3 regions of the Desulfocicer niacini genome follow, and region 1 is predicted to be linked to each of the others. Evidence: predicted binding sites of a transcription regulator. Region 1 holds the regulator's gene; each other region holds the start of a gene.
What was found. Region 1 encodes sigma-54, which starts transcription at its own class of promoters, with help from an activator protein. Its sites were predicted from a motif close to TNTGGCACANTTTCTGCTNT; they were not measured.

Region 1 (10,221 bases):
TCCGGATTTTCCTTGATGTCAATGGAGATGGACATGAGATTATCATATTTGGTACCCATGATAAATTCCACTGTCTCAATAAGGGCTTTTCCCAATCCGGCATGGGTAACCACAAGAAGGCCTGTCATATGTTTGTTATATCCCTGTTAATGTCTCTGTGTGTAATATTAACTGTATTATCTTTCTGGTGCAAATGCTCAAAGAGTTTTCTGGCAATGGCGACGCTTCTGTGTCGTCCCCCTGTGCACCCAATGGCAATGGTCAGGTAGGCCTTGCCCTCTTTTTGATATAGTGGAATCAGAAAATCCAGAAGGGAGATGGTTTTAGAAAGAAATTGTGCGGCTTCTTTCGTGGTCAGTATAAAGGCTCTCACCTCTTTAGATTCACCGTCAAGATGTTTCAAATCCGGATCGAAATAGGGGTTTTTCAAAAACCGCATATCAAAAATCGTGTCCGCTTCCCTGGGTAGCCCATATTTAAAGCCAAAGGAAAGGATATGGATTTTGATCCTGGATTTTATGGAATTGCCTTCCTGGGCCATCTGTGTGATTTTGGCCTTGAGCTGATGAACATTCAGGCTTGTGGTGTCAATGATGCGGTCGGCGGTACTTCTGATGGTGAGCATCTTTTCTTTTTCTGAGCGGATGCTGGTGATGAGGCTTTTGTCATGATCCAGCGGATGGTGACGACGGGTCTGGCTGTATCGAGTCACCAGCACGTCTTCATCGGTCTCCAGGAAGATGGTTTCCGGATGAAATCCGCTTTCACGAAGTTCTTCCATGATACCTGTGTAGTGGGTAAGAAAATTGTTGGCCCGCATGTCCATGACAAAGGCCAATCCGTTGAGTGCCGAAGCTTTCTGGACGGGCAGTTCCAGAAATTTAGGCAAAAGCGCCATGGGCATGTTATCAACGCAGTAAAATCCTGCATCCTCCAGTGCTGCCATGACGGTGCTTTTACCTGAGCCGGAAAGGCCGGTGATAATGTATATTTTTATGTTTTTCACGCCTTTTCTCCCGGAATGGGGGTCGGTGGTTTACCCGCGTGATGTCTGTGATGAAGATCTGGCCGGGCAAAAGATATGGTTTGAAGACTTCTGCCCGGCTTTTATCGTACAATGTTGTCAGAATTCGTCATCCACACCATGGATGACATCAACAATGTCATCCACGGACTGGGATTTCATTAAACAATCCTTGAAATCACTTTGTTTCAGTAGACGGGAAATCTGTGCCAGTACTTTCAGGTGGCTGCCGGTGGAATTCTCCGGTGTAATCAGTAGAAAAAAAATGTGAACCGGTTTGTTGTCCAGGGAGTCAAAATCCACACCGCCACGACTGAGTCCAAATCCCACCACTATGGAATCAATGGCTTTGAGTTTTCCGTGGGGAATGCCGATCCCTCCCCCGATTCCCGTACTGCCAAGCTGCTCCCTCTCCAGCAATACCTTTAATATACTATGACTGTCGGTATGTGCCATGTCGGATACTGCAGCTGCGAGTTCCTCCAGTACGCCTTTTTTGTCATTTGATTTCAGATCGGCAATAATGGCTGATCTGTGAAGAATCTCTGATATTTTCATGTAAAGTTACACCTGAAGTATATAAACAATTAGTTGCGGGGCTGTATTAGTCCCAGGTTTCCATCATTGCGTCGATAAATTACATTTACGCGTTCTGTCCGGGCATTGCTGAACACAAAGAAATTATCATCTCCCGCCGTGAACTGGACCACTGCATCATCCACATCCATGGGTTTTACATTGATGGATTCCACCACCACCTCCGGCCCTGAAACAACTTCCGGTGAAGGAGTGGCAGCTTCAGTATCTGGTATAGCCGGACTGAGAAAGGCAATTTCTTCATCTTTAATACTTTGTTTGTTGCCGGACATGTGCTGTCTGCTTTTTTCTTTGCTCTTTTTGATCTGTCCCCGCAGTTTATCCACTAGGGTATCAATGGAAGAATACATATTTTCAGATGATTCTCTGGCATGGAGTTTCATACGATCACAGATCAGGGTTATTTCAGCAATATGTCTGATTTTTTCAACGGAAAGGACCACATTTGCCTCTGCGGGGCTTTCCAGCATCTTGTCAAAGCGATCCATCTTTTTCTGAACATAGGACTTTAAAGCATCGGAAGGATCAATTCGTTTGAAAGTTACGGCTGTCTGCATAGTGTTACCTCCCTAAAATTGTTTTCGTTTGCTGGATGGAAGAATGCAAAGCATTTCCCTGTATTTTGCCACGGTTCTTCTGGCAATTTCAATGTTGTCCTTTTCCAGTAATTCTGCCAGTTTTTTATCGCTCAACGGGTGCTGTGGATCTTCCGCCGCCACAAGGTCTCTGATTTTTTCCTTGACACTTTCAGAGGCCATGGCCGCACCGTTGGTGCGTTTGATGGAGCTGTTAAAAAAATATTTCAGTTCAAACATCCCCTGGGGGGTGTAGGCATACTTGTTGGTGGTTACACGGCTGATGGTGGATTCGTGCATTTCAATGTCTTCGGCAACATCTTTTAAGATCATGGGTTTAAGATAAGAAACCCCCTTGTCAAAGAAATCCCTTTGGAACTTGATAATGCTTTCCATCACGGCATAGATGGTTTTCTGGCGTTGGTGGATGCTTTTTATCAGCCAAGATGCCGCCTGCATTTTTTCATGGAGATAGGCCTTGGCATCCTTGGGTATTTCTGTGCCGTTGGAGATGGAATCCTTGTAATAGCGGTTGATTTTAAGCTTGGGAAGTCCGTCATCGTTCATGACGATCTTGTAATCATCTCCGTCCTTGTACACATAAATGTCCGGCAGTATATAATGGGGCTCCTCCGAGGAGAATTCCCGGCCGGGCTTGGGTTCCAGGTATTTAATAACATTGACGCAGGAGATGACATTGTCAATGGAGATGTTCAGGGCATTGGCAATTTTCTTGTAGTTTTTATTTTCAAGGTTCTTGATGTGCTCTGAAATAATCCGTTCAAGGATGGGGTTGGTGATTCCCAGTCGTTTGACCTGGATGAGCAGGGCTTCTTTGAGATCCCGGGCGCACACGCCGGGAGGATCAAAGGTTTGCATGGTTTTAAGAAGGGTTTCAACGGCTTCCATTTCAAAATTACCTGTCTGGGCAATTTCTTCAAGGGGAGCACAAAGATAGCCGTCAATGTTAAGGTTGCCAATGATCAGGCTGCCGATCTGCTCTTCCATGGGGGTCGGGCCATTCATGAGAAGCTGCCATTGCAGATGTGCCTCCAGGGTTGTTTTCTGGCTGGTGAATGCCTCGTAGTTGGGGGCCTCTTGATGATCTCTTTCCGTGTGAACGCGACCGGTGGAGTTATATTCATTGATATAACTTTCCCAGTCAATGTCATCGCGGACCTTTTCATCAATGGTGACCTCTTTCATGGGTTCTTCCTGGGCCGGGGACGCTTCTTCCTTGTCCGTCCGTTCGGTCTCTTCGGGCAGTTCTGCCACCACTTCCTCAAGGGCCGGGTTTTCTTCCATTTCCTGCTGTATCATGCCCGCAAGTTCCAGGCGGGACAGTTGAAGCAGTTTAATGGCCTGCTGCAACTGGGGGGTCATCACCAGCTGCTGCGTCAAAGTTAGATTTTGTTGGAGTCCAAGTGCCATATCACAGTTTAAAGTCATCTCCCAGATAGATTTTACGTGCTAACTTGCTTGAGGTGATTTTTTCAGGGGAACCTGATTCAATCACACTTCCCTCATTCATGATATAAGCGGTGTTGCAGACACACAAAGTTTCCCGCACATTGTGGTCGGAAATCAAAATGCCGATGCCTTTTTTTGTCAACTGCACAATGATCTGCTGAATGTCGGCCACAGCCAAGGGGTCAATGCCGGCAAATGGTTCGTCCAGAAGGATAAAAAGTGGGTCTGTGGACAGTACCCTTGCGATTTCAAGCCTTCTACGTTCTCCACCGGACAGTACACTTGCCTTCTGTTCAGCCAGATTTAAAATTCCCAGCTCCTTCATTAGGCCCTCTGCCTTTCCGGTAATATTTATCGGGGGATCGGGCAGGACCTCCAGTACCGCAGTAATGTTTTGTTTAACGGTGAGTTTTCGAAATATGGACGGTTCCTGGGGAAGATACCCGATTCCGTTTCTTGCCCTCATATACATTGGATAGTCTGTAATTTCTTCCCGGTCAAGGAAAACCTTGCCTTCATCCGGTTTAATCAGGCCCACTGCCATGTAAAATGTGGTGGTTTTTCCGGCTCCGTTGGGACCCAGCAGCCCTGTTACCTCACCGTGCTTCACGCATATGTTGACATCTTTAACAACGGTTCTTCCCTTATAAATTTTCACCAGGTGATTTAATGTCAGCTCGGGCATGTTTATTTTTTTCCCGGTCCCTTGGAGGTTGAGTCTGCATCAGCGGAATTAAAGAATGCTTCCACTCGATTTGTGCCCTCACTTTCCACCACCACCCGGCGGGTGTCCTGGTACAGGGTTATTTTTTTACCTGTTACACGGCTGCCGGCAGATATCACCGTGGGTGCGTTGCCGGTTAAAATGATGGTTTGCTCCTCGGGAGTGTAAACGGCTTTGTCCGCCGTTGCTTTTCCATCATTCTGGACCATCTGGACATTTCCCGAGGCAATGAGCTGCTTGATATTGTCAGCACCCGGTGCGGTGGTGTCGGTGGTTTTCCGGTCTTTTTTTTCTGCCTCGGAATAAAGTATCACCTTGACATGATCGGCATGTATGGTGACGTCCAGTCGGGTTGCCACCACATTTCCTTTGAATTCCACCTGGGAATTTGCCTCATCAAATATCATGCTGTCTGAGGTGATGCGAACCTTTTCCTGTCGGGCATCTGTTGTTTTGTCTGCGGCCTGGAGCAGGCAATGGAACTCCGGAAGCATTAACATGGTAATAAGGCCCAGCGCAGTGAAAAATAAGGGTTTGATTTTTATCATTTATAAGCCCTTTGAGTGGATGATGTATTTGTGGTGTTAAGGCAAAATCATAGAACTTATGACGGACGAGTATCTGTCAGGACATGCCCGGTATATCAAAAAATTATGTTAATTAAAATCTTCGGCCACGGGCTGGAAGAATCCTTTAAAATCACCTGTGAGTCGGACCACATGGGTGTTTAAGTCCAGGGTGAGTTCGTTGGCTGTCATTTCTGCCCGGGGACTGGTTAAAACCACAGGATTCAATGAGTAGATTATATGTCTTTTCTTCTCATATTGCAACCGGTCTGTTTTAAGAACGTGTTCTTGATGGCGCACCACCACGGTGTCGGAAAATGTCATGTCGTGCTTTTCCGTGTCCAGGGTACCGGCCCGGGAAGTCAGATGAATTTCATCCCCCCCGGCAAGAAAGAAATGAACTGAAACATCGGTGAGAACGGCCAGGTGCTCCTGCCTTAATATTCTGGCGGAGGCGGCTTCAAGGCTCCATTCCTTGATGCCGTTTCGGGTGGATGTCTGGCGCATGACACCAAGGGAAACAAGGGTCTTGGAATCAATGTCGATGTTTTGTATCACCGGTGCCGTTTGGGTGATGCGGTTAACCACGTATAAAGACAAAAGGGCCACCACAACGCATGCCATGAAGACTGCAAGTATTAACAAAAACCTGTTTCTGTCCTTCAGGCCTGATTTCATTTCAGAAAGCCCTGGACGGTTTTCAACCACAGTCCCTTGGCCTTTAGTATCTTTTCACACACTTCCCGGACGGCCCCTCGCCCGCCCTTGCCGCTGGTGGTGTAATGGGCAAGGGAAATAACCTCAATGGGGGCATCTGCCACGGTGATAAAATGGTCCACGGCATGATAAACGGCAAGGTCCGGCAGATCATCGCCCATGAACGCAGTGGCTGCAGCTGGGATGCCTGTCTTTTCAATGATGGTTTGAAACGCCGTTAATTTGTTTTTAACGCCTTGGTAAAGTATTTCAATTCCCAGATCCCGGCATCGCATCACAAGGGCATCGGATTTTCTACCGGTGATGATGCCCACCTTCACCCCGGCTTTCATGAGCAGACGCAACCCAAGGCCGTCGCGGACATTAAAGGTTTTGATTTCCGCCCCTGTATCGGAATAGGTGATACTGCCATCGGTCAAAACTCCGTCCACATCCAGTAACAGCAGCTGGATATCAGCCATTTTGTTGGTCTGTGTCATTGCATTGCCCTTTTGATTTTAATGAGGGTGGATAAGAGGGTTTCCATTTCATGGAGGGGGATGGAATTGGGACCATCGCAAAGTGCTTTATCCGGATCTGGGTGTGTTTCTATGAAAAGCCCGTCGGCCCCGGCGGCCATGGCTGCCCGGGCCAGCATGGGGGCATATTGCCGTTCGCCGGCAGATGCATTTCCGCTGCCCCCCGGCAATTGGACACTGTGGGTGGCATCAAAAATAACGGGAACCCCCATTTGTTTTATAATGGCCACGGATCGGAAATCCACCACCAGGTTATTGTAACCAAAACTTGTGCCTCTTTCGGTGATGCTCACCTGCCGGCATCCGGCGGATTTTGCTTTTTCAATGATGTTCATACAATCCCAGGGGGCCAGGAACTGTCCTTTTTTGATGTTGACAGGTTTTCCGGTGCGGGCCGCCGCCACAATAAGATCTGTTTGGCGGCATAAAAAGGCTGGTATCTGGAGAAAATCAAGCACCCGGGCGGCCTGTTGTGCCTGTTCGGGCAGATGAATGTCGGAAATGATTTTTAGACCCAGATCCTGTTTTATTTTGTCCAGGATTTCAAGGCCTTTGTCCATGCCGGGCCCCCGAAACGCATCAAAAGCGGTGCGGTTGGCCTTGTCAAAGGAGGCTTTGAAGATAAGGGGGATGCCAAGTCGTTTTGTGAGATCCTGAAGGACCCGGGCCACCTCACAGGTGGTGTCATGATTTTCAATGACACAGGGACCGGATATGAGAAAAAAGGGAGGTTTTTCGTTGGAATCTGTATGCTGCAAAAATGAATTCATGTTTTGTTTTACCATGGTTTCGGATTTTTTATAGTAAATATTCGGTCAACACCCCATCTTCACCTGTTTGGGGTATGCTCACATAGTATTGTATTAGTATGCTACGCAGCCCAAACATGCAAATATAATGCACTGCCCAAACATTTACATTACCAGGTCGAATATTTATGCTTTATATTCATTAAAACCTATATTTCCGATGGGTAAAAGTCAACAATGGAAAAGACCTTGATAACTTGTGCCAGAGCTGCTATTTTATTCAGGTTTTTATCTTTTAATGATAACCTACTGAAAAGATTAGGACCTATTAATGAGGAAATTCCTTTTTTTTATATTTGTTGTGTTCGTGCTTCTTCCCTGCGGCTGGTTGCTTTTTAATGAATTTGAGCAAAAAGATCCTGATATTGAAATGGTATTACCATCGGCGTATCTAAAACGATCCTATGATATATCCACCACCGTCAGGGACCGGGGCACCGGCCTGAAACAGGTGAAAATCACCATTTCCCAGGGAGATAAAAAAAAGGTACTGCTGGATAAAAAATATCCCTTCATGGGATACCAGTTCCTTTTCATGGGGGGAGGAGATCAGACGGAAAACCTCACAGTACCTGTGGAGTCCTGGAAATACGGCATGGTGGACGGAGAGGCCCTTATCACCGTGGAGGCCTGGGATCACTCCTGGAACGGCTGGAACAGAGGCAATCTCACCATGCAGGAGCAAAAGGTTATTATTGATACCCGCCCCCCCCGCATTGAAGTGCTCACCAAGGTCCATAATATTTCACGGGGAGGCAGTGGTCTTGCCGTATACCGTCTCTTTGAGCCTGATGTTCAAAGTGGTGTCCGGGTGGGAGATAATTACTTCCCCGGTTATTCCGGTCTGTTCAAAGACCCCTTTGTGCATGCGTCTTTTTTTGCCCTGAGTCATCTCCAGGGGCCGGGCACAGAGATTTTTGTCCAGGCAGTTGATGCCGCAGGCAACATGGCCAAAAGGGGCTTTTATCACTACATCCGGGAAAAACGGTTTAAAAAAGACACCCTTAATATTTCTGACAGCTTTCTTTCCCGGAAGATGCCCGAATTTGAACTTCAGGAAAAAGAGTTTGAGTTTACAAAGGCGGCCAAACCAGAGCTTGAAAAATTTATTTACATCAATCAAACACTCAGGCAACAAAATATTGAGGCCGTCTTTGAGCCCCTGGTGGCTGACTCTGCCCATGACATACTGTGGAAGGGAAAATTTTTAAGACTTTCCGGGGCGGCCAACCGGGCAAGCTTTGCCGATCATAGAACCTACAAATATAATGGCAAGACCATTGACAAAGAATATCATATGGGCATAGATCTGGCATCGGTGTCCAATGCCCCGGTGCCGGCGGCCAACACCGGCCGGGTTATCATCACGGATAATATAGGTATTTTCGGTAATCTGGTCATGATCGACCATGGCATGGGGGTTGCCACCATTTATTCCCATCTGTCTTCCATCAGCGTGAAAAAAGGAGATAGCGTTAACCGGGGGGATATCATCGGGCGCACCGGTGCCACCGGGCTTGCCGGGGGTGATCATCTTCATTTCGGGGTGGCTGTGCACAATGTGTTTGTAAATCCCGTGGAATGGTGGGATATGTCATGGTTGAAGAACAATATTCTTGATAAAATCGAAGATGTAAAATCTCAATTATAATAAGGATCAGGTGTAGACATGGGCGAATTCAAGGTCAACAAGACCTATGCTGAAATCAACGCAAAAATAAAATCAGGTGATGCCGTTGTGGTGACGGCCGAAGAAATCATTGGTATTGTCAAAGAACATGGCCCGGTGGAAGCTGCAGCCCAGGTGGATGTCGTGACCACCGGCACCTTTGCCCCCATGTGTTCCTCCGGCGCATTTATTAATATCGGCCAATCCAAACCTGTTATCAGAACCACCAAAACCTGGTTCAATGATGTGCCCGCCTATTCTGGTGTGGCGGCTGTGGACTGTTTCCTGGGTGCCACCCAGGTAAGTGATGATGATCCGTTGAATAAAATTCATCCCGGAGAGTTCAACTATGGTGGAGCCCATGTCATCCATGATCTGGTGGCGGGTAAAAAAATTGAGGTGCGTGCGGAAAGTTACGGCACCGACTGTTACCCCAATCGAAGAATTGAAAAGGCCATGACCCTGGCCGATATTCCCCAGGCCATCATGTGCAATCCCAGAAACGGATATCAGAATTATAATTGCGCCATCAACCGGGCCGATAAAATCAAGTATACCTATATGGGTACATTGAAACCGGGCATGGCCAACGCCAATTATTGCTCCGCCGGGGAATTGAGTCCGCTTTTTAATGATCCCTGTTTTAAAACCATCGGCATCGGCACACGGATTTTCCTTGGGGGTGCCCAGGGGTATGTTTCCTGGAGCGGTACCCAGCATAAAAGTGATGTGCAGCGGGCACTCAACGGTACGCCCGTTACCCCGGCCGGAACCCTTTTTGTCATGGGGAATCTGAAGGAAATGTCTCCGGAATGGCTGGTGGGTCAAAGCATAAGGGGGTATGGGGTTTCGCTTTCCGTGGGACTTGGCATTCCCATTCCCATTTTAAACGAAGAGATGGCAACCTTTACGTCCGTAAGTGATGCCGATCTGTTCACCCAGGTGGTGGACTATGGCCATGATTATCCCCAGGGGATTTCAAAAAGTTACGGGCAGGTGAGCTATGCGGAGCTTAAAAGTGGCACCATCATGATCCAGGGCAAAGAAATTCCCACAGTGCCTTTGTCCAGCATGATAAAGGCCCGCAAGATTGCCATGCTGTTGAAGGAATCCATTAAAAACGGTACGTTTTTTCTGGGGGAACCCCAGCATCTTTTTTAAGTATTCTTTTTTTTAAAGCACATGACAGATTATCCTGTCACAACGAAGAATGAAAATGGCATTATGCCGCCCCCAGCGGCCATGCGGCCCGGGACCTTCGTCGGCCATTTTGTCCTGCCGGTCTAAAGCGCAGGAACTGCGGTCAGGTTTGTCCTCACAGCCTGCGCTTCTTAGCGCCCGGCAGGGCAAAAGGACGGATCGCCTCTGGGTCCGATCGGGCCGGACCGCATGGCCGCTGGGGGCTCTGCTGTCGGTATTTTGAGGCAGTGTTTTCTTACAAAAAAATAGGGACAGATCCCATTGAAAAATCAATCCAGCGCCCCGGCCGTCGGGGCAGAAAAGAAACCTAAGGGTGCTTTGCGTGAAAACATAGAGGCCATTCTCATTGCCG
Region 2 (10,221 bases), on a different contig from region 1:
TGGACAGGGAACTCAACCGGATGTTTGCCTATCGCCACACCGTGATGAACAATGATCTTGAAGCCCATAAAAACGGTTCCGACCCCCTCACCATTGTGATCTCTGGAGCCAGTGGCCCTGTCGGCAAGGCCCTGATTCCTTTTTTCACCACCGGCGGTCACCGGGTCATCCGGCTGGTGCGACGGCCTCCCCGGGGAACAGATGAAATTTTCTGGGATCCTTATAAGGGTATTTTGGATTTGTCACCGGCAGGACCCATTGATGTGGTGATCAACCTTAATGGCTATCATATTGCCTCGGGCCGGTGGTCCCCCAAACGCAAGAAACAGATCGTTAAAAGCCGTAATCTTTCCACGGCACTTATTGCAAAGACCCTGCTGGCCCTTCCGGAAAAACCTGAGCTGTTTATTTCTGCCTCGGCCACCGGTTATTATGGGGATCTGGGGGAAACCGTGGTAAATGATGCCTGTGGACCCGGGGATCTCTTCATCTCTCGGGTGTGTGCCGACTGGGAACAGGCCGCGGAAATGGTGGAAGGATCGGGCATTCGGACGGTGTATGCCCGCATCGGCGTTGTTTTGAGTCCCAATGGCGGCATTCTGGAAAAACTTATGCCCCCCTTTCTCATGGGACTGGGTGCCCGCATTGCCTCGGGGGAACAGTATCTGAGCTGGATCAGTATGGACGATCTTATTTATGCCATTAACTACGTCATCCATAACCGGCGTATCCAGGGCCCGGTGAATTTTGTTGCCCCCCATCCGGTCACCAATGCGCAATTTACCCAAACCATGGCCGAAGTTCTTTCAAGACCGGCTGTTTTCAGCGTTCCGGCCTGGGCCGTGACGCTTGTGTGGGGAAAAATGGGGCAGGAAGTGCTGCTGGCCAGCACCCGGGTGCACCCCGAAAAGCTCATGGTGTTCGGTTATCAATTCAAACATGATCGTCTGGATAAGGCTCTTCGCCACGTTATGGGAAAAAAACAAAATGCTTGAAACCCCCAAATCCAATACCCATAAAGCCACCCCCCATGGAGCCAAGACCCATGGGTCCAGCAACCATGAACCCAGTACCCAATACCCAGCACCAAACACCCAACATCCATAAATCCGGGAGACCCTACATAAATGAATCCCCTGTTAAAATTTTTTTTTGCTGCCATGATGATCATGGCTCTTATTTTCGGCTATGCCGGCATTTATTTTCCCCTGGAGCACTATGATTTTGAGCGCCTCCATATCTTTTTGTTTAACCTTTGCACCGGCGGTACCATTATTCTTTATTTCACAGAGGGCACCGGACGCCTTTCACCCCGCACCATCTGTTTTCTGGTATTCTCCCTTTTGTATGCTCTGTTTGCCTTTTTAAATATCTATCCCATGGTTATTTTCATCTCCCTTGGCCTGACATCCATTGTGGAGAGCCTCAGAATTGAAAAATTTTCACTTCTTCCCTGGAATTTCTTCTCTTTAAAGGAGTCGGTGTCGGCAAAGTTTCACCAGGCATCTTTGCTGTGTCTGTCCATTGGTCTTCTCATGTCTACGGCGGTGATCATTAACAACGAGTATCTCCATGTGGTCACCATGGAAAAACTGGTGCTCAATACCTTTTTTCTGGGTTTTTCCTTTCCCCTTTCCCTGATTACCCTGTCCGTTATTTTTTCCATGATCCGCCAGAACGGTACCTCCAGAATCGGTATTTTATCCCTGATCTGCTTCTGGACCATCAATCTGGGTGTGATTATTTTTTTTATGTTTATTCTGTTTGAGCGGTTTTATCCCCAGATTGCCGTGACCCTGGCACTGTTTGTGGCCGTTGTAACGGTGCTGGGTCTTTATGTGCGGTATGGGCAGAAAATGCAGCAAAAGGAATTTCTTTCTTCAGGCGTCGGTTTTCTCATTGTCACGGCCATCTCTGGTATTGTTTATATTTTTTATCAGATGTCTCCGGGATATACCCACGAAGATACCCGATGGCTGCTTAAAATTCATACCTTTGTCTCCCTTTACGGCTGGAATCTGTGCGGCCTAGCCGTGATCTGTCGGTTTCGGGATTTTCCCATCCGGCTTCATTCGGGGCTGGTCATTGCTGTACACTGGCTGACGGCTCTGGTGCTGGCCCCCCTTGGTACAGGTATTGCTTTTATCTCTTTATTTGCGGTGGCCGGCTATATCTTCATCGTGTTTACCCTGTTTTTCAGTAAGGATAAGAGGGGTTTTAATGACGAATATCCAGAGACTTGAAAAATTACTGGCGCTTTTTTCCAAAGAAAATAATGTATTGATCGTTATCAATGCAGACCCCGATGCCATGGCCTGTGCCATGGCTGTGAAACGGCTGCTCTGGAGAAAGGTGACCAGCGTAACCATCACCTATTTTAATGAGATGACTCGCCCGGACAATCTTACCATGATCCGGGTGCTGGATCTGGAGATGATTCACATTAATGAGGTGGATGAAAAGGCCTTTGACCGCTTTGTGGTGGTGGATTCCCAGCCGGATCACCATGAATGCTTTGCCATGTTTGCCTACGATGCCATCATTGATCATCATCCCCTTTCCTGTGATTCCGGGAAATTCAATGATATCCGGCCAGAATATGGTGCCTGCTCTTCCATGATGACGGAGTATTTAAAGTCTGCCGGGGTAAAGCCTTCCCAAAAGCTTGCCACAGGCCTTTTGATGGGGATAAAAACAGACACTGGTGGATTTCGACAGGCTGCCATGGAGGATGTCAGGGCTTTTCAATATCTTTATCAATTTGCCAATACCTGTCTCATGGCCCGCATCGAACAGGCGGAATTCAAGGAGACGGACCTTGAGTTCATCGGGCATGCCATCAAACAGAGAAAAATTATCAATCATCGGGTGTACGCCCACACCGGCAAGATAGAAAATCCAGATCAGTGCGTCATTGTGGCGGATTTTTTTATGCGCATTGAATCTGCCAACTGGAGTATCATTTCTGGTATATATGAAGAAAAACTGGTGATCATCATGCGCAATGACGGTCTGCGCAGGAGTGCCGGAAACACCGTCAAAGATGCTTTTTCCCACATCGGGTCCGCCGGGGGGCATCGTACCATGGCCAGGGTGGAAATTCAGATGACGGAGCTTGAAAAAGAGGTGCTCGAGGATGACATGATCAGCCAGTGGATCATCGACCAGGTGGAAAAACATGCTGGGGTTAAATTTGAATAACGGTCATGCCGGTCAGCCGATACAACGAAGCATGGAAAAGTAGTGCATTGTCATCACTTAATTTTAGGATTTCCGATTTTCAAAGATGCCGTGGTGTAACACTCTGGGGTATGTACAATCCTAAATTTTAGCCTTGACCATGCAGTAGTCCCCCCGAGGGGCAATGGGGCCCGGCCCGGAACCGTAGACGGCTCAATTGGCCGATTCCTATTGCCTCCCGGGGGGGCTCTGCAGAGGTTGCCCAAACGTTTTATTTTCTAATGGAAAGAGACATGTTTGTCTCTCTAAGATTGAGACGATTGTGGCTCTTCTAAGGAGGATCGGCTTAATAAGCTTCCTTGCTATTTTGCCCCCATCCACTATTTAAGGGGGGAAGCGCCTGAAAAGGCATCTCGTGTAAAATCCCCATGCCTGTCTATCCGTCTACTTCTTCACCCTTCATCCCTTTATTTTATTTTACTTTACCTTTATCCATTCATCCAGAGTAAGATGGCACACATGTTGCATAATATATCCATAAAGCTGATAACTATCACTTGGGGTAGACACAGGTGATTATGAGGTTCATGGAGGTACTATTAATGAGACTTGAAGATATAAAAAAAGATTTGAGTATTGTAAATGCTGTTGACTGGGACATGACACCGGAGGAGGCAGTAGCCCTGCATCTGGAATGGGGCCCCCTGCGTGATTTGTCTTATTATAACTCCAGGGATTCCAACAATGAAACCGTTTATTTTGTTATTAATACCTGGAAAGAGCATCCATTGGTGAGTCTGGTCCGGCGCAGGGGGTTTGACTCTGAGGAATTGATCACCTTGAGACTGCCAGAACGCCTGGAAAAAATATTTGTGGAGTCATTTGGACCGCATAAAGGGGTATTTGCCGTGGAAGGTGAAGTCAAGGCCTGGCTGCAGAAGGAGTTGGCCAACTGAGATATCCTGTGACCCCTGTTTCCAGAGTGAGCAAGCCGAATATTTATAATCAGATATAGAAACATCAATAAAAAAAAGGTATGACAGGAACTTTTCTGTCATACCTTTTTTTTATTAGAAAACAAAATTTCCGGGAATCCTCAGCAGAGCCCCCCCCGATGGGCAATAGGAACTGACCAATTGAGCCGTCTACGGTTCCGGGCCGGGACCATTGCCCGTCGGGGGCGGCATGATCGTATTTTCAATATTCGTTGTGTCCGTCAGGACATGGCTGTTTATAGAAAACTGGCAAAAACCCCCTGAGTCTTTAGCTCAGGGGTTGTTGACGAAACTCTGAGAAGCGCCTTATTCTTTGGAAAAGTCTTCTTTTCCAGCGCCGCAGATGGGGCATGTCCAGTCATCGGCAAGATCATCAAAGCTGGTGCCAGCATCCACGCCGTTGTCCGGGTCACCTTCTGCAGGGTCATACACATAACCGCAAAGATCGCATACATACTTGTCCATCAGTTCATCTCCTTAATTAATAAAAGTTTATGGGACTTATCACAACATACAGGGCATATATCTCGTAAATATCCGGTCAATCTTCACCTGTTTTGGCCTGCTCACATGGCATTCGAATGCTACGCAGTCCCAAACAGGCGAATATGGGGTACTATCCAAATATTTACAATACCACTCGAATATTTACTATATATATCATGCCCTTTACTTAATTTCAAAGTTACTTGAACGCTTTTCCGGGCGCAATGCCCATTATTTTCAGGATCACGACCATGGGGCAGAAGCCCGTGAAGGCGGCCTGGAGCATGTTGGCACCGATAAAGGCCGTGAACCACAGCCAGTAAATACTGTGAAAAACACCCATGATTACGCTGAAAAGGATCAGGCTGCCGGCCACGGCAAAAACGATTCTATCAATGTTCATGGCCGTTTCCTCCTTTGACTTTTAGTATTCCATCTCATCTTCGGGTAATACACCTTTAAAAAGTCTGTATGTCCACATCTGGTAGGCAATGACAATGGGAATAAACACCACCACCACAAAGAGCATGATCTTCAGGGTCAGGGGGCTTGAGGATGCATTAAAGGCGGTGAGATGGAACTCCGGATTGAGAAGAGATGGAAAAAGGGTTGGAAACAATCCGATGATGCCAAAAAAAGTGCAGCTGACGATGGTGACAGCCGAGGCACACCACGCTTTGAAATAAGATTCTATAAAGAGGAAGAATCCCACGGAGAGCAGGGCAACCACACTGATGACAATCACCAGAAAGAATGCCGGGGTTTCCAGGTAGTTGAGGTACAAAGAGGTGGCAAATTTGCTGGCAATGAGAAAAATAACCGCCACCGGAATCAGGGCCAGCCAGACTTTTACGGCCACTTTTGCCGCATCCACTTTTAATCGTCCTTTGGTTTTAAGGGCCAGCCAGTTGGCACCATGGAGGACAAAGAGTAAAAGGAAAAGAATCCCACCCAGTAAACCATAAGGGTTTAAAAGTTTGAGAATATTGCCATGGTAAAGTCCCTGGCCGTCAAAGGGAATTCCCCTGAAAATATTGGCAAAGGCTACCCCGAAAAGCAGGGCCGGTGCAAAGCTGCCCACAAAAATGCAGATATCCCAGATTTTCTTCCAGACGGGATGGTCAATCTGTCCCCGGAATTCAAAGGCCACTCCCCGCAGGATCAGGGCAAATAATATCAGAAGAAGGGGGGTGTAAAGGGTGGAGAACATCACTGCATATACCTTGGGAAAAGCGGCAAATGTGACACCACCGGCGGTGATGAGCCAGACTTCATTGCCATCCCAGAAGGGACCGATGGAATTAATCATGGCCCGTTTGTCTGCCTCTGTTTTGCCCAGAAAGGGGTACAGCGTACCCACGCCGAAATCAAATCCGTCCGTCATGAAAAAAACCGCCCACAAAAGGCCCCAAATAAAAAACCATATTGTTTCTAAAACCATAATTTCAACTCCTGTTTTCTTATCTTCATATTAACCGGTAAAAGGATGCGTGTGCGTCTGAAAAACATTATGCATTTTCAGAGACGGGACCTTTTCTGGCATGTTTACCAATGAGATAAAATCCCACCCCGCCCAGCAGGCCGTAAACCAGCATAAAGGCAAGAAGGGAGATCATGACCTGGTACCCCATGACAGGCGATGCTGCATCGGAGGTTCTCATCAGGCCGTAGACGATCCAGGGTTGCCGTCCCACTTCTGCCAGGACCCATCCTGCCTGGATGGCAAGGTAGGGAAGGGGGATTGAATAGAGCATCATGGCAAGAAATTTGGGGGATTCCATGAGTTTATTTCTTCTGGTCCAGCCGTAGATCATCTGGAGTATGAAGATGGTTCCCAGAAGTACCATCAATCGGAATCCGGCAAAGGTAATCCACACCGGGGGCCTTTCATCCTTGGGAAAATCATTGAGTCCCTTGACAACGGAATTGAAATCATGGTGGGAAAGGAAGCTTAAGATGCCGGGGATGGAACCCCATTCCACACGGTTTCTGCTGTTTTCCTCATCGGGAATGGCAAACAATACAATGGGGGCACTGGTCTGGGTTTCCCAGTGGGCTTCCATGGCCGCCAGTTTGGCTGGTTGTACCTCTGCCACATGAACGGCGTGGAGATCGCCCGTCAACGCGACGCCAAAGGAGGCAACCAGGCCGAAGATCAGGGCAATTTTAAAGGATCTTGTGAAAAAATCGATGTGCTGTTTTTTTAACAAATGATAGGCACTGATACCCATCACAAAAAAACCACCCAGCAATACGGCAGACGGAAGGGTGTGGGCGATTTCAAGAAGGCTGAATTTGTTGAACAGTAGTGCAAAGAAGTCGGTCATTTCCGCGCGTCCGTTGCGTATGCTATATCCCACCGGGTGTTGCATGAAGCCGTTGGCAGTTAAGATCCAGACGGCTGAGATATTCCCGCCGATGGCCACCAGCCACATGACTCCTGCATGGGCCTTGGGAGAAAGTTTTTTCCAGCCAAATACCCAGATGCCGATGAAGGTGGATTCCAGAAAAAAGGCCACAGAGGCTTCAATGGCAAGTAAAGATCCGAATACATCTCCCACAAACTCAGAGTAACGGGACCAGTTTGTTCCAAACTGAAATTCCAAGGTGATACCGGTAACCACCCCCACGGCAAAGTTGATGAGAAAAAGTTTGCCCCAGAATTTTGTCATTTTCAGGTAAACTTTATCTCCGGTTCGGACGTACTGGGTTTCCATGTAAGCAATTATGATGGAAAGGCCCAATGTTAAAGGTACAAAAAGAAAATGGAACATGGTTGCAGCGGCAAACTGCAGCCGTGAAAGTAAAACAGGATCCATAATGTCCTCCCAAGTGGTTTAAAACAAAAAAAACCGATACTTTTTTAAATCGAGTGATGATTATATAACTATTATGACGATTCTGGAAGGGAATAATAGCACCTTTTGGGTGAAATTACCGCACCGGTTTTTTTGAGCTTGCCAATAATTTTTGATACTTCCTTGCTGTCCATGTCCAGGGCCTCTGCAATTTCTCCCGGGCGAAGGGGTTTGTCTGCCTTTTTCATTGTTTCAATAATCTTGGCTTCCATGTGTTCTCCTTTTTAAAAAAAATAATTATTGGGGTTTGAGTATAAAATCAGCCACTGGTGCTGAGAACAGGTATGACTATGATAAATTGTTAGATGCAAACTTAAGCAAAGGTCGTGCCATAAGTATCCTGGATCATTTTGGGGCACCTTGGGTGGGGTCAGGCTTGCGTTATAGACGCTTTTGTTTGAAATTTTCTTTATTCAGAGGTAGTTGTCAAAGACATCATAACACAAGCCTGCCCCCGTTGGTCCGCCAATGATGATGAATGCCTCATGTTGTGATCAAGCCCCTTTCTTTATATAAAAACGGGCATGGCAGTAGTGGGTGTACCAACAAGAGTGTCTCATTGAGACATGGGTGTATCGCTTTTGAGGCTGAATGGGCTGGATCGGTTGCCCGTTGGGGCTTCTTCGCATTGTCATGAGAAGGTGCTCAGGTTTCTGCTTTTTATAACTAGTTTTGTTCCAAGACAAACTCACATAAAAGCGCCATAACTCAAGTCTGACCCCATCCCAAAGTGGCCCATGCTGTGACTAAGCATGATTTATCCTTTGTTATTTATCAAGCCCGGTTTACTGAACTCTATGAATGTCTCCCCAGGAAGACTGTAAATTAAAAACAGTCGAGTTCCTTGTTAATATAAAGAACTTGAACATCGCGTTATAACACCTGAGCGGCATTTGTTTGTTTTTGTTGTGTGATGGTACGGATGCTGCATGGCAAATTGCAGGTGACTTTTTTGTGAAACACGGTGCTCAGGTTTATTTGTGTTTCCGAATGTTCTCAAGCAACCAGGCAAAGAAATTTGAACATTGAGTAGTTAATTATTATGGGAGATCTTTTTTTCAATGCTGAAAAAGAAATGTGATCGAAATATTCAAAAAACCCTGAAGCTGGCAGAGGAAATGATTTTGCTGGCACACCAGGGTGATGAGGCGCGGGAGGATATAAGTTGCGGCGTTCTCTACGGCACACTTCTTGACGCCGGGTACAAGTTGAAACGCCTGGCACTGCGGGAAAAGGAGGCTCACATCAATAAAGGCTGGTGGGAAACGCCAGCTGAAAAAAACAGTTAAAATAAATAAAAAAAGTAAAGGATTAAGTTAATGGCAAAGTATAGTTGTGCGGTATGTGGTTATGTTCATGAAGGTGATGCAGCTCCTGAAAAATGTCCCCAGTGTGGCGCTGCCCGGGAGAAGTTCAGTTTAATGGACTCCGGAGAGTTTGTCTGGGCTGACGGGCATGTGGTGGGTGTCGCCAAGGGCGTGGATGAAGAGATTCTTCAGGGGCTCCGGGAAAATTTTGCCGGAGAATGTACCGAAGTCGGCATGTATATTGCTATGAGTCGCCAGGCAGATCGGGAAGGGTATCCTGAAGTTGCAGAAGCCTATAAACGCATTGCCTGGGAAGAGGCCGAACATGCCGCCAAATTTGCAGAACTTTTGGGCGAAGTCCTGGTGGCAGATACAAAGGAAAATCTCATTGCCCGTGTTGCTGCGGAAAATGGTGCCTGCAAAGGGAAAAAAGCCATTGCCGTCCGGGCAAAAGAGCTGGGACTGGATGCCATCCATGACACTGTTCATGAAATGTGCAAGGATGAGGCCCGTCATGGTTTTGCATTCCAGGGACTTTTGAAAAGACATTTTAAATCATAATTTCGGGGTGCAGCTGCCTTTTTAAAAACTGATTATCGTTTGTCAGAGATTAACGATAAAGGGCTCCGTATCCGGTAAAGAAATGGGCGCTGCGTGCATTCCTGATGTCTCAGCGCCCTTTTTGCGAGTTGTTCAACAAAAGCGCCAATAAGGCAAGCCTGACCTCTCTGCAAAGTGGCCCATGCTGTGACCAAGCCCAATGAAAAGTCGGCATGCTTTATTGTCAAGTTTATACTTTTCAGAAACGTTTTTGAAGAATACAGAAATATTGGAAAAAAGTACGGGGGGTGACATGAAAAAACCAGTAATAGAGCTCAGTGAATGTGTCTTATGTGATATTTGTGTGGAAATGTGCCCCGATGTATTTATTAAAAATGACGCCGGGTATATTGAAGTCACAGAATCTGTTTTTACTTGTTCAGAGGAGGATATCAATGATGTCATCAGAAACTGCCGGGGAGACTGCATCTTTTGGGATGAGGGAACTCAAACGCAGAATGCATGAACTGCTTTGCATGTCGGATGAAACCAAGGCCATGGAACAGATTCTTCTCATGGACCCCCGGCGGGCGGTCAATGCATTGTTTACCTATATTCAACATACCACGGAATCCGTGAAATGGCGGGCAGTAAGAGCCATGGGGCGGGTGGTGGCGGCTATGGCAACCGAAAAACCCGAGCAGGCCAGGGTTTTCATGCGTCGCCTGATGTGGAGCCTCAATGATGAATCCGGGGGCATCGGCTGGGGGGCTCCCGAGGCCATGGGGGAAATCATGGCCCGGAATAAAACCCTGGCCCGGGAGTATCGCAATATCCTTGTGTCCTACACAAATC
Region 3 (10,221 bases), on a different contig from region 1:
CCTTATGTCCACATGGGCACAACGAATATTGAAACTTTAATCATTTCAAATACCTGGTCGGGACTTCATATAAAACTTTAAAACTGGGATACTGCAGTAAGCAATATACATACCGAATGCTTTAAAATAAATAAAAAAATATTTCACAAACGTATAACCAACTGAAATAGAAAGACATAGAAAGACATAGAAATCACAACACTCATTGAGCTCTCTTTTGTTTAAATCTTTGTTTGTTAATCACATGTCAAATCACACATTAACAAGTGTTCAATTTTTAAACAATTCTTCCCCGGATGAGCGATGCTGTGATCAAGCCGCAATATGGTCTTCAGAAAAAACTTTTATCCAAAATTTTTCTTCTTTACAGGCAAATTTTATGTTGATATGGAAATGAGCATTAGCTCGCATTGTATGGCAAAACAAAGCAACTTCCGAATTCATAATCAAAGATTCCTGCATCGCCATCAATCACAGTGTGCTTAATCACATTACCGTATTTCAAACAGGGAGACAGCATGAAAAAAAATCTGGCACTATTTATGGTCGTTCAATTTCTGGCATTTCTTTTTATCATCTCATCTTTTGCAAATCCTGAAATTCCAAAAAAGAAACAGACAACGCTGGGAAAATATATCACCGCACAAAAAGCCTATGAACAATACACGAAAAGCCCGGACACGATCCAAATCCTGGATGTTCGAACGCCGTGTGAATATGCCTTTGTTGGCCATGCCCCCATGGCGGTAAACATTCCCCTAAAATTCCTTAAACCGGGCCTGACAGAAGACAACAAATTAATAATGCCTGACAACGAAAATTTTGTTGCCGAGGTGGAAGCAAAATTTAAAAAAACCGACACCATATTTGTAACATGCCGTTCCGGAGGAAGAAGTGCGGCATGTATCAACAAACTGGCCCTGGCAGGCTTTATAAATGTCCATAATATCATTGACGGCTTTGAAGGCGACAAGGACGACAAAGGGTATCGAACCGTTAACGGTTGGAAGAATTCCGGTGCTCCCTGGACATACAAAATTGATCCAACACTGGCGTACAGACCTTAAAAAATAAAAAAGATCTCCTCAACCCAAAGGGTATGGAGATCTTTACAAGAAACAGATCCGACCCGGGACATTCAGTCCGGTCGGATCCGTCATGGTTATGGTACGAACGCATCCCCTATTTTGCCTGTTCCTCGGCACGCAAATCTTTTCTCAAAACTTTGCCCACATTGGACTTGGGCAACGCCTCCCTAAACTCTACCTCCACTGGCAATTTATATTTGGCAAGCTTTGTGGCACAATAATCTATCACTTCCCGGGCAGTCATTTCCTGGCCCTGCTTGAGAATAACAAAGGCTTTTATCGCCTCTCCACGCTTGGGATGGGGAATGCCGATGGTGCAGGCCTCCAGGATTTTGGGATGTTCGAACAGGACTTCGTCAATATCCCGTGGATACACATTATATCCTCCGGAAAGAATCATGTCTTTAATCCGATCAACAATATAAAAATATCCGTCCTCATCCATGGTGGCAACATCACCGGTTAAGAGGAACCCATCCTCGGTGATGGTTTCCTTGGTGGCATCGGGTCTGCCAAGATACCCTTTCATGACCTGGGGACCCCGGATGAGTAATTCCCCGGATTCGCCCAAAGGCACTTCTTTGGTCTTATCGTCAAGATCCATAATTTTAGCTTCCGTATTGGAAATGGGAATACCGATACTGCCCTGTTTCCGGGTGCCATGGAAGGGATTTACAAAGGCAACTGGGGTCGATTCCGTTAATCCGAACCCCTCCACAATAATGGAGCCTGTTTTTTGCTGAAAATTGGTGATCACATCCAGGGGCAGGGGCGCACTTCCGGAAAAGCATCCCTTAATTGAAGTTAAATCTGTTTTATCCATATCCGGGTGATCCAGCATACCGATATACATGGTGGGAACCAGGGGGGCAAAGGTGACCTTGAACTTGCTGATGGATTCAAGCAATGGTTCCGGCTGGGGTTTGGGAACCAGGACGTTGGTCCAGGCCATGCGAATGGCCAGGTTCATGGAGACGGACATGCCAAACACATGAAAGAAAGGAAGGGCTCCCAGCATGACTTCAGCCCCTTCATCAAACCCGGGAAACCAGGCTTCCAATTGCTGAACCTGGTATGAAAGGTTTCTGTGGGTGAGCATGACGCCTTTGGACACGCCCGTGGTGCCCCCGGTGTACTGGTACATGGCCACATCATCCATTGTGACATCCGCCTGGCTGTAATCCGGGGCACATCCGGCAATAAAATCTTTGAATTTATACAGATTTTTTGCAGGGGACACATCGGCTGCCAACCCTCTTTTTTTAGCAACCAGAGGAAACAAAAGACGTTTCGCAAAGGGCAGATAATCCCCAATGGACGTGTAAACAATGCTTTTTATACTGGTTTTTTCTCTGAGTTTAACCATCCGGGCAGCCAGAAGGTCAAGGGTAATTAAAAATTTAGAGTTTGAATCTGTAAACTGATGTTCAAGTTCCCTGTCGGAATAAAGCGGATTGTTGAACACGGCAATTGCACCGATTCTAAGCGTGGCATAATAGGCCACCACGCAGGGAATGACATTGGGAAGCAGGATGGCTACGCTGTCTCCTTTCTGTATCCCCTCTTCCTTAAGTCCGGCTGCAAACGTTGCCACCATTTCACTGAGTTCCGTAAAGGTCAGGGTATACCCCTGGAAATTCAGGGCCGGGGTGTCCGGGAATTTTTTTGTGGATGCTTCAAGGTATTGGGGAATAAAGATATCCTTGAATTCTATATTATCTGGAACCCCCTTATCATAGGACTTTAGCCAGTTTTTTTGGGAATACACACTTTGCTCAGACAACTTCATCTCCTTTCTTCGCTTCACGGTTAAAAGAGAGGCCTCTGCTGGATTTCAGATCTTTATAAATTGAAGACAAAGGTAATGTCCCTACGTAACGGGCTTATATCCATTTATTCCTGATAACGGATACAGCACGGATATGAACACCATCAAAAGTGCAGCAACACAAGCCTGAAACAGCTCACCCAGAAATCAGCCAAAAGATTTAATCTTCAAGTGATAAAGGTAAAAGCAGATTACTGTCAAGAAAAAAAAACAAATAAGCAAACATTGTTCACTCATTTAAATGAAGCTCTTCTTCAAGGTGTTTTTTTATTCTCAATTCAGAGGTGTGAAGCAATGTCCACGTTTTTGATGTTCCTAAAAATGGAGGAGGAGCCAGGCGTACCTTATTCCTTTATCCATAATATTTTGGGTTCGCATCGGGTTTGCCGGCACAGGCCCTTTAAAATCGATTCAAAAGTTCCCACCACATCCGCAGATCATTGAATTCATCGTGACACGCCTTTGTCGGTGAGCTGGCCACCTCACTATTCCATGCTTCAACAAACTCATCAGAATTAAATTTAAACCCATTCTTTTCAAGAATCCTGTGAATTGCATCGTAACTCTCACACCGATTCAGTGTATCCCTGATTCCATGATTTTCTGGAATTGAATGAATAAATCGCCTTGCATCATTTACCGACATCGTCTTATCTCCTTTACTCCAGAGTCATAAGTTCTCATAACTTGTTCAAATCATTATCGCCAACAACATGAGTTGTCATAGTTCAAGCTTAATAATTTCATAGAGTTCAGCAATATCAGCACAAAACGTGCAGAGAACTTATGGCTGTAGAACCCTTTATAAATACGCACCCTGTTGACACTGCTGACAATCCATTGATTTGCACACAGGATGCCGCCCTGCAAGATTGATCAAAATCATATTTCAACAGTCTGATATTAATACAAATAGATTACCATACCTTCAAAAACAAAAAACATAACACTTAAAAAAATTAATTACAATTTTGAGACTAAACATATAAATACTTTCAATTTTGGAGTGAAATTCAAAAATTTTTATCCTGCATTCACGCCCCATTTCTGAACTCAAAAACAATTCTGCTATATGCAAGTAAGGAGAGTTGGGTTATGAGCATCGACAATTAAATACTGGTCCAATTTTTGCTTATCATGTCAGAAATGGGGCCTGCGCAAATACATGGACACCCGTCACAGTTGGCGGAGGAATGGAGTCAAGCTTGTGTTGTGACCACTCTCAAATAAGAAGAAGAGGCAATAAAAAACGCATCAAAGTTCAAAGGGAGAAAAATACAGTGAAAAACACCGCCCCCGGCCATTTAGAAACGCAGCCAAGGGTAAAAAAAACAACCTCCCAGAGGGCTAAAATGGAAGAAAGTTTTCCCCATTGTCAATTCAGCCTGTGCAATGTACCGCCGTGGGTTGTTGGTTCCAGAGCCTTTAATGACAACCCACAGCAGCTGCATATTCAAGGCGTTCGGACCACCCATTCTCATTTTTTCAACCAACTGGATCAATTATCAACCTGGGAGGAAAGGGCCAGGATATTTCAAGATTACATGGAAGTTGCCTTTCATCTTCACCAATGGCGCAAAGCAGATGCACCTAATGATCATGTCAGTCTCAAACACAGTTATCTTAGATTTCTCCGGGGATGGCTGTTCAATGCAAGTTCCGTTGAAGGCGCTGTGATAAAGGGATGGGTGGAAAGCCGAATGGGGCTGCAACCCACCTATCATCGCGGTCATATTCCGGGAAAGAACAGCGAGAAATATTTTGCTTACTTGACAGACCGCATGGAGGCGGCTGCACGCACCAATGCCATCTTTTCACAACTGGATCTTCTCTATGAGTTTGTACAGTACGAGATGGAACGTCGAGATTCCAGCCTCACCCACATCACCCTGTTCAGGGGCATTTACGATTTTGATGAACATGAAATACTTGTACAAAAGGATGATCGAAGGGCCGTGGTCCGTCTCAACAGCCTAAATTCGTTTACCCACGATTTTGAACGGGCATGGGAGTTTGGCACCTTTGTGTTCGAAGCAAAGGTGCCGGTTTCAAAAATATTCTTTGACGGCTCATTTCTCCACGCAGGGATTCTAAGGGGAGAAGAGGAAGTACTGGTCATCGGTGGAATCTATGACATCACAAGACGGTTGGTATAACGTTCATATCCTGACAAATAATGAAGTTTCTTAACGCCTGGCAAGGCAAAAGGGCTGATCGCCTTTGGATCCGAATGGACCGGATCGGGTGACCGTTGGGAGCTCTGCTGTCAACATTTTCATATAAAAAACTCGATAATCCAATTATTTATCTGTCATACAGATAACCATGGGAGATAAGGGATCTGTAATCTAAATGAAAAACATTGAAGCACTTGACTGGGAGGAAGTTATAGACAAGGCAAAGGCAGCATTCATGGGGGTTGCCCTGGGAGATGCCCTGGGTGCCACCACAGAATTCATGACCTCCCGAGAAATTAAAGTTAAATTTGGCGTACACAAGCAGATTATCGGAAAAGGATGGCTTTATCTCAAACCCGGCCAAGTGACCGACGATACTGAGATGTCCATCTGGATGGGGCGGGCCATTCAAAATTCCGGCGGGTGGAATTTATCAGCCATTGCTGAAGGCTTTGCCCACTGGATGAGAAGTCGCCCGATTGACATCGGCTCCACCTGTTCCAGGGGCATCAAGAACTACATTGTACATAACCGTCTTGAGGTCCCGCCAAGCCCATGGGATGCAGGTAACGGTGCCTTGATGCGCATGGTTCCCGTTGCCCTTTACAGCCTGGGGGATAAAGAAATCCTTGCTCGCTATGCCGTGGAACAGGCACACCTTACCCACAACAATCCCCTGTCCGATGCGGCATGTATATTTTTTGGCCATCTAGTTCATCGTGCCATTATGGGGGCCACACGGAACCAGCTTCGTGACCTTGTCGACAAGTTTATCATGGCACACCCAAAATTTCGCTATCATCCCTATCCCCAAAACAGCTCTGCCTATGTTGTGGATACCGTGCAGACCGTATTTCATTTTCTATTTTCAACACAAACCTTTGAAGAGTGCCTTGTGGGTACCGTGAACCAGGGAGGGGATGCAGACACCACCGGGGCCCTGGCCGGCATGCTTGCCGGTGCACTTTACGGGGGCCGTCAAATACCCAAACGCTGGTTGAAATGCCTGGACCCCAAGGTCTCTTCCGAGGTTCCTCTACTGGCAGAACACCTTGTAAACCACTCTCCTCTGGCCCGGATACAATGACTGGCTTATGCACAGCATAGCTCGGAAAATTGTGGCGCAATAATGAGGAATGTGCCATACAAAAAAGTAGATTTTCTGGATGGACTCAGTGACTGGGGCAGTCGCCTTTTTGATGCCCTGATTTTCCTGTCCGACGGAATCAGTTATAAGGGGGCGCATTCCCATTTTCCCGGTTGGATGCTTAATCAGAGAGGGGTCAGGCTTGCGTTATTGGCATTATCGGTGGTTTTTGCGTTTGCACAGGCTGTGGTCGATAACGTCAATAACACAAACCTGACCCCGTTGGCCCCACCAACTATGACAAAAAAACCATATTGTGATCAAACCGGGAAAATGGGAATGCGCCCGTTATAAGGCCTATCTCATTGTATGAAGTGAAAAACGGTATTGATTGACACAGTGGCGATTCTGTCAAAAAACAAGGTTCATGTCGCATTTGGGGGTCTTGTTTTTTATCGAGGGTGCTGATTGATAAGGGGGGTGCATGCTGTGACCAACCCCAAATTATAACTTATTCATGGTGATATCATAGATACAAAACTCACAAGATTATACTTTCGACAATTTCGATTGCTTTTAATCGCCGTATTTATGTTGATTGGACTCGTACCACTGATATCCTTCGGATATATAGGGATATCCCAAGGGAAACAAATGATTAAGGAAAAAGCAGCTTCGTATTTAATGAATTTATCTAAAAGGAACGCAGAATCTATCAAGCAGTTCATGATAGAACGGGTGAATGATATTAATCTGCTGAGTAATATTTTAGATGTTTCAGACTCAAACTTCGAGTATCATATTAACCAAATAAAAAATGATCCACGCAGACCATATATTGATTTTTTTATTTTAAGCCAGTCCGGAAAGTTGATATTCAATTCAAGAGGAGGACTCATTGATTCCAAAATTCTGGAAACATCCAGTGAGCCCACTTTGTCATGGAAGGGTGTTCGAATACAAAAAAAAATTAAAGTTTTAGGCAAAGACAAATCAAATCCAGTATTAATGTTATCCAAAAAACTAACGAGCCAGAATGGAAATGATCCAAAATATCTCTATACCTTGGTTGATTTCAGGTTCATTGATGCACTATTAAAGGAAAATAATATAGAAAATACTGGTGAGGTATACCTGGTCAACGAAGAGGGGTTGTTTTTATCTACTTCCCGATTCGGAGCCAAAGCCCTTCAAAGCAAGATTTCAATCCAGGAGATACCATTAAATAGCAAGTTGTCTGCCCATCAATCAATTGATTACCGTGGGGAAACCGTCTTGCAATCACGACAAAGGATACCTCCTTTCAACTGGATTGTTGTTGCTGATCAGGATATGGTTGAGATATTAAATCGTATTAAGGAACTTGAAAAAAAAGCACTGATTTATGCTTCCATAACTGGATGTGTTGTGTTTTTTTTGGCTTTTTTTATATCAACGGCTATAGCAAACATGCTGAAAGGAAAATATCAGCGTGAAAAAGAAATGGAATTTCAACTCATTCAAAATGAGAAGCTGGCATCTTTGGGGTTACTAACTTCCGGGCTTGCCCACGAATTAAATACGCCTTTGGCAAATGCCTTACTTTATACTCAAATTGCCCTTGAAGAGCTGGAGGAGGAGGATCTCAATAAAAATAGCATCTGCCAGCATCTGTCAACCGTGATTGATGAGGTTAAACAGGGAAGCAGCGTTATAAAAAATCTTTTATACTTTTCAAGGCACACTCACAGTGATTCCCCAACAGTTGACTGCAATAAATTATTGGTTAAATTGATGGAAATTACCATTCCTCACTGCGATTCAAAAAATATCCATGTGGAAATGGAATTGGAAAATGACATACCTGATGTCATAGCGAATGCCAGTACCTTACAATCAATATTAACGAATCTGGTTGCAAATGCTGTTGAAGCAATGCCTGATGGCGGCAATCTTAAATTGAAAACTCGCTTTATCCCGGTACTGAAAATGGTTAAAATTGAAGTGACCGATTCCGGCAGTGGGATTCCTGAAGAAGACATTTCAAACATATTCGCCCCTTTTTATTCAACTAAAAAACCAGGAGAAGGCACTGGTTTAGGTCTATTTGTCAGCTATGAAATGGCAAGAAAATTGGGCGGTGATTTAAAAGTCGTAAGCTCAACCCCCAATAACTCAAAACAGTCGGGTACAAGTTTTACGCTTGAACTGCCTATAGAGGATTAATGATAAAATGCCTGCGTTCAAAATATTAATTGTTGAAGATGATGTTAACTTGAACCGAGGATTGGTGCATGTCATCAAAAAGCAGGGGTATGAAACAGCTTCTGCAGAATCTGGAGAACAAGCCCTTCAATGCATAAAAGAAAAATCATTTGACCTGATCATTTCAGATTTCAAGCTGCCTGGTATTGATGGCAAACAGGTTTTAAAAGCGGCAAAAAGGTATGATTCAAGCATCCTGTTTATTATGATCACAGCTTACGGAACGGTGGATACAGCTGTTTCTGCCATGAAAGAAGGTGCTGACGATTATATTATGAAACCATTTGATATGGACGAATTCAAGCTTGTCGTAAAAAAAACATTGGAAAAAAAAGCATTACTCGTTGATAATGCCCGATTAAAAAGTCAATTACACAAGAAAAACACCTTTGATAATATAATAGGGGCAAGCCCATCCATGGTGGATGTTTTTAAGAGCATTCACCATGTAAAAAACTCTAAAACAACCGTTCTGATTCGTGGAGAAACCGGAACCGGAAAAGATCTGGTAGCAAGGGCGATACACTATAATGGAGACCGGACTTCAAAACCATATATACCTGTTAATTGCGCAGCATTAAATGAAAATTTAATGACCAGTGAACTGTTTGGCCACGTGAAAGGTGCATATACCGGTGCCGTATCAGATAAACGTGGCGTTTTTGAAGCAGCTGATGGTGGGACTCTGTTTCTCGATGAAATTGGTGATATTGGCAAAGGCTTGCAGCAGGCACTTCTGAGAGCTATTGAAACCGGAGAAATTCAGCCAGTAGGATCGTTTAAACGAAAAATTGTCCGGGTCCGAATTATCGCTGCTACCAACAGAAATCTTGAGGAGATGATTGAGAAAGAAGTCTTCAGAGAAGACCTGTACTACAGACTCAATGTCGTAACTGTTAATTTACCGCCTTTGCGTGAACGTACAGGTGACATTGAGTTATTGGCCTTCCATTTTTTAAAACAGTATGCTGCTCAAAATAAAAAACAGATTAATAAAATATCTTCCGGTGCGCTAAAATTGCTGGAAAATTATTCCTGGCCCGGCAATGTGAGAGAACTGGAAAACATCATTGAAAGAGCCACTTTATTCGAAGAGGATTCTATTCTTTCTGTTCAAAGTCTTCCGAATATTTTGAAACAAACAGCCTCAAAAAAACCACGTAGGAATATTAACTCCCTGGATCACATGAGCAAAAATCATATTCAGGATGTATTGGAAACCACCGGTGGCAATAAAACCCAGGCATCTAAAATCTTAGGCATTGATCGCTCCACTCTCTATCGGATTATAAAACGCTTTAAAATTCAATAGATCCCACCTGCTATTCCATTGATGCAATCTGCCCCTTCGTTGCATTTCGCGACGTTTCAACCACAGTATACGCACCCCACCCATCTTAAAATATCTAACAATTTCAAAATGTTATTTTTGTTTATATCTTTGGCACAGCTGTTGCTATTTATGCCTGCAACAATTTGATGATTTTTCATCAAATCATATTTGATGACTTTAGAAGGCAAGCAAAAAGGCATAGAAACCGAATATCGGTCTATTAAAACTAACTTGGAGAAATTATGAAAGACTACAGCTTTGGAAATTTGATGGATTGGGGCAGTGTATTAGATAAATTACAACACCTGAAAGATACGGGTGAGTTAAACAATCATCAAGAGGAACTGATCAAGTTGCTTCGCTGCGATATCAATTGGCGATTGAGAGAAGCTGCGGTTGAAGCCTCATCAACCTTGACAAATCCCAGTGTGGATACGGTAACGCTGCTTGTTGAATTGCTCAAG

Region 2: ACYQ2M_RS12760 (DVU0772 family protein) is a predicted target of sigma-54. The motif match lies at 3,690-3,709, and genes of this name have one in related genera.
Region 3: ACYQ2M_RS04955 (Nif11-like leader peptide family natural product precursor) is a predicted target of sigma-54. The motif match lies at 3,678-3,697, and genes of this name have one in related genera.

What each region holds. Positions count from the first base shown of each region.
Region 1 covers NZ_BAAHYK010000022.1:12,636-22,856, reverse strand. The annotation lists gene ACYQ2M_RS13205 (PTS sugar transporter subunit IIA) at 1-128, opposite strand, end outside; gene rapZ (RNase adapter RapZ) at 125-1,006, opposite strand; gene ACYQ2M_RS13195 (PTS sugar transporter subunit IIA) at 1,124-1,582, opposite strand; gene hpf (ribosome hibernation-promoting factor, HPF/YfiA family) at 1,612-2,178, opposite strand; gene rpoN (RNA polymerase factor sigma-54) at 2,191-3,627, opposite strand; gene lptB (LPS export ABC transporter ATP-binding protein) at 3,629-4,351, opposite strand; gene ACYQ2M_RS13175 (LptA/OstA family protein) at 4,354-4,938, opposite strand; gene lptC (LPS export ABC transporter periplasmic protein LptC) at 5,047-5,601, opposite strand; gene ACYQ2M_RS13165 (KdsC family phosphatase) at 5,631-6,152, opposite strand; gene kdsA (3-deoxy-8-phosphooctulonate synthase) at 6,149-6,961, opposite strand; gene ACYQ2M_RS13155 (M23 family metallopeptidase) at 7,272-8,651, shown strand; gene ACYQ2M_RS13150 (homocysteine biosynthesis protein) at 8,670-9,830, shown strand; gene lepB (signal peptidase I) at 10,131-10,221, shown strand, end outside.
Region 2 covers NZ_BAAHYK010000021.1:22,701-32,921, reverse strand. The annotation lists gene ACYQ2M_RS12775 (TIGR01777 family oxidoreductase) at 1-995, shown strand, start outside; gene ACYQ2M_RS12770 (hypothetical protein) at 1,128-2,243, shown strand; gene ACYQ2M_RS12765 (DHH family phosphoesterase) at 2,221-3,201, shown strand; gene ACYQ2M_RS12760 (DVU0772 family protein) at 3,783-4,136, shown strand; gene rd (rubredoxin) at 4,482-4,640, opposite strand; gene ACYQ2M_RS12750 (YgaP family membrane protein) at 4,861-5,064, opposite strand; gene cydB (cytochrome d ubiquinol oxidase subunit II) at 5,086-6,102, opposite strand; gene ACYQ2M_RS12740 (cytochrome ubiquinol oxidase subunit I) at 6,170-7,480, opposite strand; gene ACYQ2M_RS12735 (hypothetical protein) at 7,552-7,731, opposite strand; gene ACYQ2M_RS12730 (hypothetical protein) at 8,581-8,808, shown strand; gene ACYQ2M_RS12725 (NADH peroxidase) at 8,839-9,387, shown strand; gene ACYQ2M_RS12720 (ferredoxin) at 9,587-9,892, shown strand; gene ACYQ2M_RS12715 (DVU0298 family protein) at 9,822-10,221, shown strand, end outside.
Region 3 covers NZ_BAAHYK010000007.1:11,206-21,426, reverse strand. The annotation lists gene ACYQ2M_RS04970 (hypothetical protein) at 313-444, opposite strand; gene ACYQ2M_RS04965 (rhodanese-like domain-containing protein) at 519-1,067, shown strand; gene ACYQ2M_RS04960 (long-chain-fatty-acid--CoA ligase) at 1,183-2,871, opposite strand; gene ACYQ2M_RS04955 (Nif11-like leader peptide family natural product precursor) at 3,317-3,562, opposite strand; gene ACYQ2M_RS04950 (NAD(+)--dinitrogen-reductase ADP-D-ribosyltransferase) at 4,197-5,072, shown strand; gene draG (ADP-ribosyl-[dinitrogen reductase] hydrolase) at 5,269-6,180, shown strand; gene ACYQ2M_RS04940 (hypothetical protein) at 6,232-6,534, shown strand; gene ACYQ2M_RS04935 (sensor histidine kinase) at 6,835-8,385, shown strand; gene ACYQ2M_RS04930 (sigma-54-dependent transcriptional regulator) at 8,393-9,736, shown strand; gene ACYQ2M_RS04925 (HEAT repeat domain-containing protein) at 10,000-10,221, shown strand, end outside.